DNA from 3 places in the Pandoraea faecigallinarum genome. Region 3 is predicted to be linked to each of the others. Evidence: predicted binding sites of a transcription regulator. Region 3 holds the regulator's gene; each other region holds the start of a gene.
What was found. The regulator FNR, encoded in region 3, switches genes on or off when oxygen is low (the NO sensors DNR and NnrR bind a similar motif). The targets are predictions, from matches to a motif close to TTGATNNNNATCAA.
Positions count from the first base shown of each region.

Region 1 (5,180 bases), 2.5 Mb from region 3:
CTGCGCTCGTCGCCCGGCGTGGCGACCAGATGCAGATGGTTCGGCATCATGCACCAGGCGTGAATGGCAAGCCCGTTGGCACGTGCGGCATCGCGAAGGCGGTCGTGAAACACGCGTCGATCCTCGTCGTCAACGAAGATTGCCTGCCGGTTATTGCCGCGCAGAATCACGTGCTGCGGCTGACGTGGAATGAAGAGTCTCGGTAATCGGGCCATGCTGATTCAAATGTAATGCTTTAAAGCTCGACATCACGATTCGCGAGAGAGATTCACCATGAAAAATCTCTTTAAATACTGATATCTCGCCAAACCCAGTTGATTCGTACAAAAGTTCTAGATCCGACGATTGCGCCGCGAAATCCCAAGCGCATAATGCATCGAAAAATAAATAAATAATCTTGGGAGGAAAGACAAATGGCAACTCGGACCTATCGGTCCGCGGCGTGCTTATGCGCGCTCGGACTCGGCATTTCCCTGGCGTCCACCAGCGCCAGTGCACAACAGGCCGGCGACAACGTCGTCAACCTCGGCTGGTTCCACATTGCGCCACAGGACTCCAGCAAGCCGATGACCACCAACGTCACGCAGGAAGGGATCACCCCCGCCCTCGTGCCCTCGAACTTTACTTCACCCGGCAGCGGCGCGAAGGTCAGCAACGCCGACACGCTCGGGCTGGTCATCACGCACTTCTTCACCGACAACATCGCGCTCCAGACGGTGGCCGGCGTTCCGGCCAAGTTCAAACTCACCGGTCAGGGCGTGATTGCACCGCCGGGACTGGCCGGCGCGCTCACGAGTATCGACCTCGGCGCGGCGCAAAACAATCCGATCGTGCAAAGCGTGCGCCAGTGGAGCCCGGCGCTCGTGTTGCAGTATTACTTCGGACAGGCCAATTCGACATTCCGCCCGTTTCTGGGAATCGGTGTGAGTTACTAACTTTTTAGAAAGTAAATTCATTGTGCCGCATATTGGCACTCGGGTTGTTGGAAGAACGATTTGACGAGTTCGGGCAGTTTTTGGATTCGCCGCAGGGCGCCAAGTGCGAGTTTTTTCATGTCATCGCTGTTTTGCACAAGGCGTCGGCTGACCTGGCGTTTGACATGCGCCCACACTTGTTCGTCCGGGTTCAGTTGCGGTGCGTACGGCGGCAGGTAGAACAGCTTGAGCCGGCCATCGAGCGATGCGACATAGTCTTTGACGAGCTTGGATTTATGGATGGGATGACCATCGACGATGAGGAACACGGGTTTTGTCGCGCCGATCATCAGGCGCGTGAGGAATTCTTTGAAGGTACGTGAGCTCACGGAACCTTCATGAATCATGAACCGGAAGTCGCCGCGTGGGCTGACTGCCGAGATCATATTCAACGAGAACCGGCGTCCGGTCACGGTAACGACAGGCGTTTGTCCAATCGGCGCCCAGGTTGTGCCGGTGTGGTAATCGGAACGAATGCCGGCTTCATCGGCGAAGTAGATCGTGGCACCTTCGGCACGGGCCTGGGCTTTGATCGCGGGATAGGTTTCGGCTTCCCACTGCTGGACTAACTTGGCATCTTGCTGCCACGCTTGGTACAGCGGCTTTTGAACCGAGAACCCAAGCAGTTTCATCACGCGACTGACGGAGGCCAACGCCAGGGTTTTTCCGAACTGCCGTTTGATCAACTCGCCGATCAGCGACAATGTCCACAAACCGAATTCGAACTTGAACTGTTGCGGGGAGTTCTCGCGAACGGCTTGGGCAATCCAGCGCATTTCGTCGGCGCTGATCTTTGGCGGGCGACCGGAAATCGGTTTGGCCAGCAATGCATTTTGCCCGCCGTCAGCGAACTTCGCGAGCCAGCTAAAAATCGTGCGAACACTCAGGCCGTACGCAGCCGCCACGTTGGCTACCGCTTCGCCTGCGCGCACCGCTTTGACGGCTTGCTGGCGCATGACCTGGAGGGTGTGGTGGTCCAGTTTGCGACCGTCGGATAAGCGTTTGCATTTCATCTCGACACTATATCGCAAAAGTGATTTTACTTTCTAAAATGTTAGTATACGTTCTTCACGAACGTCAATCTCAATCCGAATTTTGAATCGGCGCTGAATCAGAACTTCGGCAGCGTGCTCGCTTTTACTTCCGGGCATAACGGACCCACAACGGTGGAAGCCAAATCTTCCGCGTCATGGCAACCGGTTTTCAACGCCGGTGTTTCTTATGCATTCGATAAGCACTGGGTCGCAAGCGCGTCGGTCTCCTACCTGCCGCTCAAGACCACGGCGAACATCAAGATCAAGGCGCAGGACGGCACCGTGCTCTCGTCCTCGGACGCCGAAATCAAGCTCAATCCGATTGTGACGTTCGTCTCCCTCGGCTACAAGTTCTAGACCCAGCGGGCGGGACGCAAATTGCGTTCCGCCCGCTGCGGCCGGAATATCGGACTCCGCAGTGAATTCCTAAAGCGTGCCTGACATATAAGGGCGCGCTTTTCTTTCGTCCAGCGCTTTTTTCTAAGGGCATTCCATAGGTCGATGCGCGGATACAACACCATTAGAGCGTGACCTCCAGTCTCTTGCTATCCGCGAATATGCACGGTCGGCATAATGGCCCTGAATTTCATTTAACGAAATTCTCGACAATAAAGAATCTTGAGCAGGAGACGAATCGATGAAGTTGAAGCATTTGACGATTGCTGCCGCGGCTATGCTGACGGCATCGGGGACCGCCTTCGCACAGCAGGCCGGGGATACGATGGTCAGCGCGGGCTGGTTCCACCTCTCGCCCCAGGTTTCGAGTGATCCGCTGCACGTGACTGGATCGAATATTCCGGGACTGGCGTCGCAGGTGAACAGCCGCCTGGGCAATACGGGCGCGAATGTCGACGACGCGGACACGCTCGGCCTCACGCTGACCCATTTCTTCACCGACAACATCGCGGTCGAAGGCGTGTTCGGCGTGCCGCCGAAATTCCGCCTGTATGGCACGGGCAGCCTTGCGTTGCCGGGCGGAGGCTCGCTGGCGTCGGCCAAGCAATGGAGTCCGGCCGTCTTGCTGAAGTACTACTTCGGCAAGGCGAACGACACGTGGCGTCCGTTCGTCGGTATCGGTGCGAGCTACTTCTGGTACTCGAACATTGAACTGACCCCAGGCTTCCAGTCGCTGGCGAGCAACGCTCTGACGGGTGGGTCGGGCGGAAACACCACGGCACAGTTGACGAACTCGTGGGCACCGGTGTTCAACGCCGGTCTTAACTGGAACGTCGACAAGCATTGGACGCTCGCCTTCTCGGTGTCGTACATCCCGGTGAGCACGACGGCCAAGCTGACGACGACGCGCGGTCCGATCACGACGACCAGCGAAGCCAAGGTCAAGCTGAACCCGGTCGTGACGTTCCTGTCGTTGGGCTATCGCTTCTAAGGCGCTGATCCAGCCGCTTCCGGAAATTGCGGGTGGGTGGCTGGCTGTCGATTAAACGCTTTATCGTCGCCGCGGAGGCACGTTGGGGACTCCTGGAACCCCGTAGCGCTCCCCGGCCGTCGCGGCACGATGTAAATCGCGTCAAGTTGCACCGAAAACGCCGCCTCGTGCGGCGTTTTCGCATCTATCCCCTCGTCGGATACGATGTCAGCGCATTCCCACATTATCTTCAGCCAACCGGCTGCAACTTTCTTTTTTCGCAAACGGTCTGTTGAGGTGTACGCACGCAAGCGGGCCGCGCCATAATGGCCGCTCGCCTCAGGGTTCCATCGGCGTCTGTCTCCTCCCGGTTGTGCCGGACGCCGCATTTCAATACCACCTCTTGGGAGTCTGAAAATGGGAATTGCCTCGAAAGCGGAAACGGCACTCAACAGCAGCCTGGAAGACGCACGCTTCGCCGGGCGGCGTACCGCGCGAGCGGCGCGTCTGGCGAGTGGCGATGTGTCTTCCCGTGTACGCGACCTGCTCGACGATCTCGATCATGCATTGTCCAATGCCAAGTCGGCGTCCGACATCGAAGCCTTACGCGCCGAGATCGGTGACAAACTGCGTCAGGCACGTAGCGACTTTGGTGATGCGCGTGCCAAGTTGCGTGATCGAGCGAACGAAGTGTGGGACGAAGCCGACGGCTATGTGCATGAGCGTCCGTGGCAAACCATCGGCACCGTGGCCGCAGTTGCTCTGGTGCTCGGCTTCATCGCCGGACGTAGCTAAACGCTGTCATCCGAAGACGCGACACGACAGCGCCCGGTTACGTATGGTTATGTGCGGTTATGTGCCGTTACGTATGGTTACCGCGGAACGAAAACAGCCGGCAAGACGCCGGCTGTTTTTTTGCGCAGGCGTGAACGGCAGGGAGGCACGATTTCGCAACCAGCACTTTTCGCGCCGGCCGGCTCCTGCCCACTTACGGCGTACGTACGCCCAAGGCATCGACACGCTGGACGAGTCCCGCCGACGCCGGGTGCCCCCATCAGAGGGTAGGTTCGACGGCGAATAGGCGGCGGTATTCCTTGATCGCGTAGCGATCCGTCATTCCGGCCACGTAATGGGCGATCCAGCGTGGCTGATCCTGCGGATTCTCCGGCCGGTAGTTCGGCGGCAACAGCCGCGGGTCCGTCAGAAACGCCTCGAACAACTCCTGCACGATGCGCTGCGCCTTGGCAGCCATGCGCATAACCAGGTAGTGCCGGTAGAGGTTGTCGAACAGAAACCGCTTGAGACTGCCGGCTTGCTCGCGCATCTCCGCGCTGAACGCGACCAACGGTCCAGACGCACGTACGTCGTCCATCGAGAACGGCGACGCATCAGCGATACGCTGGCGCGTCGTCGCAATCAGGTCGACGATCAGGGCATTGATGATTCGCCGCGTCGTTTCGTGCACCAGACGTCGCCCGGAAATGTCGGGCCACTCAAGTTTCGCCTCTGCGCAGTAGCGCTTCCACAGCGGTACCTCGTCGAGCTGTTCCAGGGTCAACAGTCCGGAGCGCACCCCATCGTCGATATCGTGATTGTTGTAGGCGATCTCGTCGGCCAGATTGGCAATCTGCGCCTCGATGCCCGGCTGACGCCCCTTGAGAAATCGCTCGCCGAGCTCACCGAGGCCACGAGCATTCGCGCGGGAACAGTGCTTGAGAATGCCTTCACGCGTTTCGAAGCAGAGGTTCAGGCCATTGAAGCCGCCGTAATGCTCTTCGAGTTCGTCGACGACGATGAGGCTTTGGA
Region 1 covers NZ_CP011807.3:4,815,522-4,820,701, forward strand. The annotation lists gene AB870_RS21150 (transposase) at 1-215, opposite strand, end outside; partial or broken gene AB870_RS21155 (OmpW/AlkL family protein) at 414-932, shown strand; gene AB870_RS21160 (IS630 family transposase) at 953-1,987, opposite strand; gene AB870_RS21165 (OmpW family outer membrane protein) at 2,141-2,365, shown strand; gene AB870_RS21170 (OmpW/AlkL family protein) at 2,646-3,395, shown strand; gene AB870_RS21175 (ElaB/YgaM/YqjD family protein) at 3,792-4,169, shown strand; gene AB870_RS21180 (deoxyguanosinetriphosphate triphosphohydrolase) at 4,429-5,180, opposite strand, start outside.
Region 1: a site for FNR is predicted at 2,042-2,055, ahead of AB870_RS21165 (OmpW family outer membrane protein). Genes of this name have one in related genera too.

Region 2 (5,180 bases), 1.4 Mb from region 3:
GCCGTCGGAACGATTCAGGGTGACGGTGGCAAGCGCGTCGAGCGGGCCGAAGATGCGCGACATCTGAGCGCTCGCCCGCACGGTGCCGAAGCTGCCGCCTTCGAGACGGAACTGATCGGGGGCCTCAGCCGTGTAGGCGGTCGGTGTGACGAAGTTCAAGGCACCGCCGAGCGTCGTCGAGCCGTAAGTCAGGCCGTTTCCGCCCTTGTAGATCTCGGTCGAGCGCAGACCGATCGGGTCGATCTGATAGTAGTCGCCGCTGCCGTCGGCCGAGTTGGTAGGAATGCCGTCCTGCAAGAGTTCGAGACCGCGCACGTGGTAGCCGCGCGCAATGCCCGAGCCTCGGATCGATACGCGCAGTTCCTGACCGTACCGGTTCTGCACGAATACGCCCGGGCTGTCCTTGAGCACGTCGCGCAGGTTGAACGCGTAGGTGTCGCGATACGCATCGGCATCGACGAAACCGACCGAACCGGCCGTCTGAAAGAGATTGGCTTTCTGCTCCTCGACGCTCGGCGACGTGAGTGATTCCGGCGGTGCGGTGACTGTCGTGGTTGGCAGTGTTGTGACCGGCGCGGCACTGCCCTGTGGTGCGGCCGGGAGATCTGCTTGAGCTACCCGCAACGCGGACACCGGGGCCGCGGATGCGGCCTCGGTCGCCGGCGAACGTGGCGGGGTCTCGGCGCGCCCGCCCGCGTGGGTGGCGGCATGTGTCGCGTCGACGGCAACGCTCAGGCCAGTCGAGGCGGGATCGTTAGTGAGTGCGTGTGCGGCGCTGCCCAGTGAAGCAAGGGCGAGCGCGATGGCCGTTTGCAACGGCTTCTGCGTGATGGAACGTGACATGAGTGTCTCTCTCGCGACCGCGCGACGGTCGCCTGATGATCGTGAGATGACGAACGCGACGCGTGCCATGCGGGCGTGGTGTCTTTCGGAACCTCGTGACGGACGGACGACGTCACATGGCGTCATACAGCGTCACGCGAAATCCGCATGATGTTCGTACGACACTGATAGGCGAGGCACGAAAGACGGTGCGAGCCAACGAAGCATGGTGCGTTCGACAGGAACCGCTGCATCGGCGAGCCAAGGCGGGCCGTGCTGGCGGTCAGGGGATCAGACGGCGAGAGAGGGCGGCGCGCGGGCTAAGGCGTCGGAGAAGCGGGCGCGCGGGAAATGCGACACCAACGCCGGGGGGCGGCATCGATGCGAGCCCGCGCGACGGGCGGGGGGGTATGGAAATCGGTAGTGACGAGCGGCTGGTGAGCCCACAGGGCACAGTAGCCGCACTTCTCCCAATGGCCGGCAGCGGCAAGGGAAGGGTCCCCGCCACCATGGCTGCTGTGATGCGCTGCGGGTTGCCCCTGGACTTGCGGGGCCTGCGCATCGTCGTGCCCGTCATGGCCGTCATGTGCCGGCTCGCGCCGGGCGTCGGCGCTCGGTGCGGTGTTTGTCCCCGCTGCGGCCTGAGTGCCCTGTACCGTGCAATAGACCGCGAACGGGTCTTCCTGCATGGCGGCTCGCCACTGCGCAATCGCAGGCATGAGCGCTGCCAGCAGGATCGCCATCAAGGCGATTCCGATTGCGACGCGATGCTGACGGAGCTTGCGCATGCCTTGACCGGTAAGAAGGAAGCGAGGCGCTCATGTCACGACGTCATGACGTCATCACGGAATCGCAAAATCGAGAAATCGAGAAATCGAGAAATCGAGAAATCGGATGCGAGCGAACCTCGGGGAACCAGGCATTGTAGGTGCTGTCGTCGCATTGCGTAAATGCTTTGCGTTCTCATGTAGGGAGGGCGCGACAATTTGACGCATCGATCCGTGTGAACAAAAAGGGAGCGCCACGGCCCCCCAGCGCGTGGCGCCCCGCACCGGATATCAGAACTTCATCCCAACACCGACGCCGACGATCAGCGGATCGATGTGCAGCGTGCCGAGATCGGTTCCGGCCAGCGAGGTATCCGTCTTCATCCAGATTTTCTTGATGTCGACGTTGAAGAACAGGTATTTGGTCATCTGAATGTCCACACCGGCTTGCAATGCCGGGCCGACGCTGTGGTTCCTGATTTCGATGGGCGTGCCGCCGGCGTTCAGATTGCTGTTCCAGAAGCGGGTGTAATTGATACCCGCACCCACGTAGGGACGCACCTTGCCGGCATGGTTGAAGTGGTACTGAAGCAGCAGGGTCGGCGGCAGCACATTCACACCGCCGAGATGCCCGAGGTTGGACGTGAGTTGATGGCGCGACATGCCGAGAATGAGTTCGACGCCCACGTTGTCGAGAATCATGTACGTGAAGTCGAGCTCGGGCACGATCGCGTTGTTCACCGTGACGCCGAGCGTAGGCAGCACGCTGCCGCTCGCATGCGAGTCGGGCATGATCCCGATGGCGCGAACGCGCGCAAGAATGTCGCCGGCATAGACGCCCTGCGCGCTGTTCTTGATGAAGCCGGGAGTTGTCGCTGTGTCAGGTGTGCCGCGAGAGGTCTGGGGCGGGGTCTGTGCGCAGGCAGAGCCGCTGAACACGGCGTTACCGGTGAGCAGTGCCGCTGCGATGGCCACGGCACCAAGGGAATGCTTCATGATGTTTTCCAAAGTCGTGAGTGAGCACGGCCGATGGTAGAAGCGCGTCGTGCCGACGCCTTTGATGCGCATCAAGAGCGAGAGAGTGCGAACCGCTGGTGCGACAAACTGTCGCGAACGCCGGATGGCGGCCCCGGTCGCCGCCGTCGCGCGAGTGAGCGGCGGGTTTTGGTAGGATGCGGACTTTGCCACGCTGTCCCTCATCGTGAAGCGCCCGATTTCGTCGCTGTTTTCCTCGCTCCTGCATGCCGCCGCTCAGGCGGGCCGGCATGGTCTGCGTCTTCTGCAATCGCTGCAGCCGTATGCCGTTCGGGTTGGGTATCACGTGCGGCATCCCACGCGTCGGGGTGTACTGATCGCTATCGCCGCGCTGCCGTGCCTGCTCGTCGGCTACACGCTCATCCTGATTCCGTTTACGCCGGGCATTCGCGATATCCGCCGCGCGAAGGTCGATCGGCCGGCGCAGGTGCTATCCGTGGATGGCAAACCGATTGCCGAATTCCGGCCGTCGAATCGCGAGTGGGTGTCGCTCAAGGACGTATCGCCCAATGTCGTCAAGGCGCTCATATCGACGGAAGATCACCGCTTTTACGAGCATCACGGCATCGATCTGAAGCGCACCGCGGGGGCGGCGCTGCACACGTTCTCCGGGGACCGTCAGGGCGGCTCGACCATCACTCAGCAACTCGCGCGCAATTTGTATCCGGACGATATCGGCCGCGCGCCCACGCTCACGCGCAAACTGAAGGAAGCGATTACCGCGCTCAAGATCGAGGCGCTCTACACCAAGCCGGAGATCCTCGAGACGTATCTGAATACCGTTCCGTTCCTGTACAACGCGTTCGGCATCGAGATGGCGGCGCGCACGTACTTCGACAAGTCGGCGGACCAGTTGGATGTCGTTGAAGCGGCCACGCTCGTCGGCATGCTCAAGGGCAACAGTTACTACAACCCCGTCATCAACCCGGAGCGCGCGCTGCAACGCCGCAACACGGTGCTCGCGCAGATGGTGAAGTTCGGCGATCTGGACGCATCGAAACTCGCCGCGCTGCAAAAGCGTCCCTTGCGCATCGACTTCGAGCGCCAGACCGAAGCGCCGGGACCCGCGCCGCACTTCGCGCAGCAATTGCGCAAATGGCTGATCGGCTGGGCCGATCGCAACGACTACAACATTTATTCCGACGGTCTGGTGGTGCACACCACCATCGACTCCCGCTTGCAGACGATGGCGACGCAGGCGCTCACGCGTCAGGCGAATCAACTGCAAGGTATTGCCGACGCGAACTGGTCGGCCCGAGGCGGATGGCGCGACAACACGGTCCTGGTACAGGCCTTCGTGCGGGAGTCGGCAGAGTATCGCAACGCGGTCGCAGGCGGCGAGGCGCCGGAGGCGGCAATGAAGCGTCTGTTCGCGGACAAGCCATTCATGCAGAACCTGCGCGAGACGAAGACGCGCTTGCAGGCAGGCTTCCTTGCCATCGATCCGCGCACGGGCGAGATTCGTGCGTGGGTCGGAAGCCGCGACTTCACGACCGACCCGTTCGATCACGTTCAGCAGGCGCGCCGTCAACCCGGATCGACGTTCAAACCATTCGTCTATGGTGCTGCCTTCGTCAAGGGACGCAAGCCGGACGACACCATCGTCGATCAGCCTGTGGAGATTCCCCTTGCGGGAGGCGAGATCTGGCGGCCGAGCGACGACACCGCACCGACCAACAAGCCGATGAAGCTGAGCGACGCGCTGGCGCAATCGCGCAATACCGTCACGGCGCAGTTGATGCAGGATGTCGGTCCCTCCCGGGTGGTCGGTCTGGCGCGGGCGATGGGCGTGCGAGAAAGCAGGCTCGACGCGGTGCCGTCGCTGGCGCTTGGCACCAGCCCTGTCTCGCTCAAGGAGATGGTGGCCGCGTACGGCACTATTGCGGACGGCGGCGAGTATCGTGAGCCGACGATGGTCACGGAGATCACCAACGGCGATGGCGAAGTGTTGGCGACGTTCTCGCCGGCGCGTCCCGAGCGGGCGCTCTCCGAGGCCGACGACTACACCTTGCTCGACACGATGCGCGGTGTCGTCAATCGCGGCACGGGCAACGCGATTCGCACGCGCTTCGGGATTCGCGCCGATGTTGCGGGCAAGACCGGCACGACGCAAAACAACACCGACGGCTGGTTCATTCTGATGCAGTCGCAGTTGGTCGCAGGTGCGTGGGTGGGCTTCAACGACAGCCGTATTACGTTGCGCAGCGATTATTGGGGACAGGGCGCGCACAGCGCATTGCCAATCGTCGGCGACGTCTTCTCACGGGCGCTGCGGGCCAGGGTGATCGACGGAAATGCGAAGTTCGAGGCGCCGGATAACCATCACTGGTACAGCGATTTATGGACGCGGGCCTCGGATTGGGTGACCGGCCTTTTTGCGAAGAAGCCGGAGCCCAGGCAGAAAGCGCAAGTGAAGCGCCAGGCGAGCGCGCCGGCACCGGCAAATGAGACCGGCGCGCAGAAAGCCGCGAACCCGGCCAACGCGTCGGCGCCCACCCCCGACACCGCCAGCGGCCCATTGCCCGTGCCGATCGCCTCGGCCGTACTGGCGCAGCC
Region 2 covers NZ_CP011807.3:728,222-733,401, forward strand. The annotation lists gene AB870_RS03325 (TonB-dependent receptor family protein) at 1-843, opposite strand, end outside; gene AB870_RS03330 (DUF2946 family protein) at 1,143-1,610, opposite strand; gene AB870_RS03335 (OmpW/AlkL family protein) at 1,881-2,585, opposite strand; gene AB870_RS03340 (penicillin-binding protein 1A) at 2,827-5,180, shown strand, end outside.
Region 2: a site for FNR is predicted at 2,647-2,660, ahead of AB870_RS03335 (OmpW/AlkL family protein). Genes of this name have one in related genera too.

Region 3 (5,180 bases):
ATGCCGACAGCGGCAAACAACGAGCGGACCTGCGCTTCGTCCATTTCTTCATACCGACCGCGCTTCAGGCCGCGCGGCAACGTCAGCGGACCGTAACGGGTACGGATCAGGCGACTCACCATCAGCCCCGCCGCATCGAACATACGGCGCACTTCGCGGTTACGGCCCTCTGCCAGTGCCACGTGATACCAGTGATTAGAGCCTTCGCCGCCGCCATCTTTCAGGCGCAGGAAATTGGCTTCGCCGTCGTCGAGCTTGATGCCGTGCAGCAGTTGTTGACGCGATGCTTCGCTCAGTTGCCCGACCGTGCGTACGGCATACTCGCGCTCGATTTCGTAACGCGGGTGCATGAAACGGTTCGCCAGGTCGCCCGAGGTGGTGAGGATCAGCAACCCTTCCGTGTTGAAGTCCAGACGTCCGACGGCAAGCCATTTGGCGGTCTTCATCGGCGGCAGACGGTCGAACACCGACGTGCGGCCTTCCGGATCGGAATGGCTCACGATCTCGCCGGCCGGCTTGTGATACAGCAGCACGCGCGGCGGCTTGCTGCTGATACGGCGCTTGACGAGCTTGCCGTTGATGCGGACCTGATCGGTCGGAAGGATGCGCTGACCGATGTGCGCCGGTTCGGAATTGACCGACACGCGACCGGCGAGAATCAGTTCTTCCATCTCGCGACGTGATCCCATCCCGGCTTCGGCGAGCACCTTGTGCAACTTCGGCGCTTCGTCGTCCGGCGACAGCACGCGGCGATCCGCGGGACGGCGACCGCGCTTGGCGGCAGCGTTATCGCCGTCGCTGTCGTCACCGTCGAACCCACCGGACGTCACGAATGCGAAGAGGTCATTGTCGCTGGCGCTTCCCGCGCTGCCCGCGCCCCCTTTACCGCGCGCACCGCCGGCAGGTGCCTTGCGACCACGCCCCTGGGTTTTGCCCGCACCGCCCTGGCCGCCTTGTGCTCCCTGGGCGTTCTTTGCACCGCGGTGCGCACGGGCGCCTGGCGCGGCGCCATTGCCATTGGCGTCACCGCCGGCCTGCGTCGCCTGCGAAGCGTCGTCGCGCCTGCCGCCGCGCGGCTTGCGTGCGTTGTTGCGACCACGCCCCTGAGCGGCTGACGGCGCACCGTCGACATTCGGCGAATGCGCTTGCACCGCCTCACCCGATGGCGCGCCTTGCGCAGCTTCCGCAGCGAATTCGCCGTTGTCGTCGCCCTCGCGCTTGGCCTGTTGCGCCGCACGACGGCGGGCAATCAGACTGCGCGGGCCACGGCGCAAACCGCGGCGCGACGCCTTTTCATCGCCGCCCTCGCCCTCCGGCGAACGTGCTTCGGCACCGGCATCGCGCGCGTGCAGGTCCTGGGATTCTTCGTTTTGTTTCAACACAACCTCATTGGAAAACGGGATCGTCGCGGGCAGGCAAAGTCGCTGCCCAGATCCGTGTTCGCACCATGAATGCGCGGCAAATACGTGCCGCGACTTCGTTCTTTCGCTAACGGCCCTGCGAATGCGTGCGGTGCGACCGCGCCTCAGGTACCGGTGACGAGATTCTTGTCGTCCCCGTCGTTCTCGCCGTCGATCGCACCGGACATGGGCTGCCCGGCGGCGGCTTCGTTCGCTGCCGAGTCGACAGCGTGCGGGGAAACCTCCTGCGCCAACGACGCTGCGGAATCTGCCGCATGCGTCGCGTCTTCTTCTATTCCGGCCGCTTGCCCGGCCTCATGTCCGACTTCGTGCCCTACACCCTGCGTATCTTGCGGCGAATCGTCGCCGACAGGAACCTCGGGCGCCGACACTTCGGAAAATTCCTCGTGTTGCAGGCTTTCCGCGTCTTCCAGCGGATGCGCATCGGTGGCTGCCAACGCACGGCCCGGCACGTCACCCCGCATTCCGCTCCGTGCCTCACCCGGCGCTTCGCCGTCAGCCGCGCCGGACACGTCCGGCACGTTGCCGCGCGGCGCATCGTCCTGCTCACTGACGTGTACCGGGACCGCGAGTTCCTCGGCATCCGGCGAATTTTCAGCAGACGTACCGGCATCCACTTCGGCCCTGGCCGCCACTTCCGCAGCCATCTCCGGCCCGGCCGTCACGACATCGACTGCTGGCGCCTCACCTTCGGCCATGACGGCATCGAGCAACGCCTCCTGCGTCAACGCCTCGCCGGCGGACGGTTGCGCACGCTGATCTTCCGGCAATCCTTGCGCAAGCGGCAGGTCGTCGGCCCGCGTCTGCGCGAGCAGCGCGAGGGCTTCGGCGTCGGCAACCGGCACGTCGTCCGACGTGGCCTCCCCGTCTTCACCGTCGGCACGTTCGCCGAATTCGATGTTCTGCTGCGCGAGCAGATCGATCTGCGCCTGAGCAGCCGGATCTTCGAGTGGCGGCAGCGCGTCGAGTGCGCGCAGACCGAGATCGTCCAGGAAGTCCTTGGTCGTGGCATACAAACCCGGCCGGCCGGGCACGTCACGATGACCAATGACCTCGATCCAGCCACGATCTTCGAGCTGCTTGATGATCTGCGTGTTGACCGTCACGCCGCGAATCTCTTCGATATCGCCGCGGGTGACCGGCTGACGATACGCAATGATCGCCAGTGTCTCCATCACGGCGCGCGAGTACTTCGGCGGCTTCTCCGGATTGAGGCGGTCAAGGTATTCACGCATGCGCGGACGGCTCTGGAAACGCCAGCCGGTGGCCAACGCCACCAATTCCACACCTCGGCCATCCCATTGCACGCGGATTTCCTCGAGTAGCGCGCGCACCGTGTCACCAGACACGGCGTCATTGAAAAGCTTGCGCAGATCGCCGACCTTGAGCGGTTCCTGCGCGCAAATCAACGCGGTCTCGAGGACGAGTTTCGCCTCTTGGGTATTCATGTGCGACTAAGCAGACCGGGGGCTTGGCAACCCGGTATCAGGAATAAATGGATGCTTGGAACACGAGAAACGGTCGCAGATGACAACCGCTTCGCATAAGCGCGCGCCCTATTGTGTTCGGTCGTAGTGACGGCGGCGCGACCAGAATGCTCGAACGACCTGCCGGGAAAACGCCCAGGCCGACAGTGCGGCGAGACGGACGTCCGGTATGAGCGCAATTATTACTGAAACACCGACGCCCGTAAAGCATCGTCGAAACCCTGACGTCTCGCCCATCGAAACGACGGGTCGACGCCTCATGGTAAACTCTCGAAATAACTTCAGGGGCCTCCATGACCACAGAGACCGGTCGCATTCCCGGCAACCCCATTCCGGTTGCCCAGCCTCGTTGTTCCACCTGCTCATTGGGGCAGTTCTGCCTGCCCGTCGGCATCCCTGAGCCGGAGCTGGAACGACTGGACGCACTCGTCAGCGAGCGCCGCCGCCTCAAGAAAGGCGAAGTGCTCTATCACGCCAACGACAACCTGAATGCTGTCTACGGCATTCGTTTCGGGTCGCTCAAGAGCTGTGTCACGGCCCCCGACGGCCGCGAGCAGGTCGTCGGCTTCCACCTTCAGGGCGAACTCATCGGTCTGGATGCCGTGGCCGACAACCATCATCCGAGTACCGCCATCGCGCTCGAAGACAGCGAGTTGTGTATCGCACGCTTCAATGAGCTGGAGACGCTGTCGCGTCAGGTACCCTCGCTGCAACGCCAGTTGCACCGCCTGATGAGCCAGGAAATACGTAACGAGCACCAGCAATTGCTCGCGCTCGGCACCATGCGCGCCGAAGAGCGTCTGGCTGTCTTTCTGCTGAATCTGTCCGAACGCCTTGCCGCGCGCGGCTATGCGGCCAACGAGTTCGTGTTGCGCATGAGCCGCGAAGAGATCGGAAGTTTCCTCGGACTCAAGCTGGAAACGGTCAGCCGCCTGTTCTCGCGTTTCGCGCAAAACGGCATGATCGAAATCCGTCAGCGTCACGTCAAGATCGTCGACGGTATCGCCCTGCGCGAACTCGCCGGCGTGCATCACTGCTGATGCCGGTTGCCGGGAGCGCACGAGCGCTCCCGCCGTCACCACCTGGCCTTCCCCACAACTCCCCGCAGGCCTTCCGGCAAGTTCGCCGATCCGGCAGACCCCCGGACGCGCAGCGCCGCTCGCACATTACCCATAAGCTACCGGCCCGCCTCGATCGATGCCTTGCGCCAGATCAAAGGTCGCTCACCGCGTCTGCACACCGCCAGCGAACACCCGCCGCCCCGAATCGCGGCGGCGTCGCGCTGGAATCACGCCGGGACCGCGCCGGAACCACCCTGAAATCGCGCAGAGAACGCCCGCGTTCGACAAGCCCGGGCAAACCCTCCATAATCGGCGCGTTCGCCGCTCGGCAGGGTTCTGGCCGGCATGTCGAACGATGGATCCCAACGATGGACCCCGACGGAGGCCGCCGTTATGCCCGCAGCGATATTTCTCAGCCCGGAAGACGCCGAGCACGCGTTCTACGAAGCGTTGCGTGCCGGTGACACGGATACGTTGATGGATGTCTGGTCGGAAGACGAAGAGGTTGTCTGCATCCATCCTTCAGGCCCCCGGCACGTCGGCCCGGCGGCCGTACGCACCAGTTGGCGGCAGATCCTCGCCAAAGGCGGTGTGCAGGTGACGGTCAGCCACCTACAGGTCGCCCATAACCCGCTTTGCGCCGTTCACAACGTGCTCGAGCAAATTCAGGTCGAAACGCACCCGGACGCGCGTTACGCCTTCGTGCTGGCCACCAACGTCTATCTCAAGGAAGCGGACGGTTGGCGGCTCGTGCTGCATCACGCCAGTCCAGCCATCGGCCACGACGACACAGGCTCCCAATTGCCCCGCGCCCACCGGCTGCATTGACTTCGGCATCTCTCGACATCTATCGGCACCTCTCGGCGTCTCGTTAGGCCCATCGCTATCTGTCCTGCGCCGGGGCCGGCCACAGCGTCTCCCAGTATGGCACCGGACTGAAACGCGCCTGCAGGAACTCAATGAACGCGTGCGTTTTCGGCGGCACGAACACCCGGCTCGGGTACACCGCCCAGATCGCAACCTCCTCGGCGAGCGGGTACGCTTGCAACACGGGCACCAATTCCCCGCGCTGCAAATGCGCCGCAATGTCCCACGTCGATTTGAGCGCGATCCCCAAACCGGCCAGCACGGCGTCGCGCAGGACTTCCCCGTTATCCGACACGAGCCGCCCCGCCACGCGCACACTTAGCGGGCCGCCCGGCGTGACGAAC
Region 3 covers NZ_CP011807.3:2,118,615-2,123,794, reverse strand. The annotation lists gene AB870_RS09540 (pseudouridine synthase) at 1-1,379, opposite strand, end outside; gene scpB (SMC-Scp complex subunit ScpB) at 1,526-2,869, opposite strand; gene fnr (fumarate/nitrate reduction transcriptional regulator Fnr) at 3,202-3,948, shown strand; gene AB870_RS09525 (YybH family protein) at 4,363-4,797, shown strand; gene AB870_RS09520 (LysR family transcriptional regulator) at 4,853-5,180, opposite strand, start outside.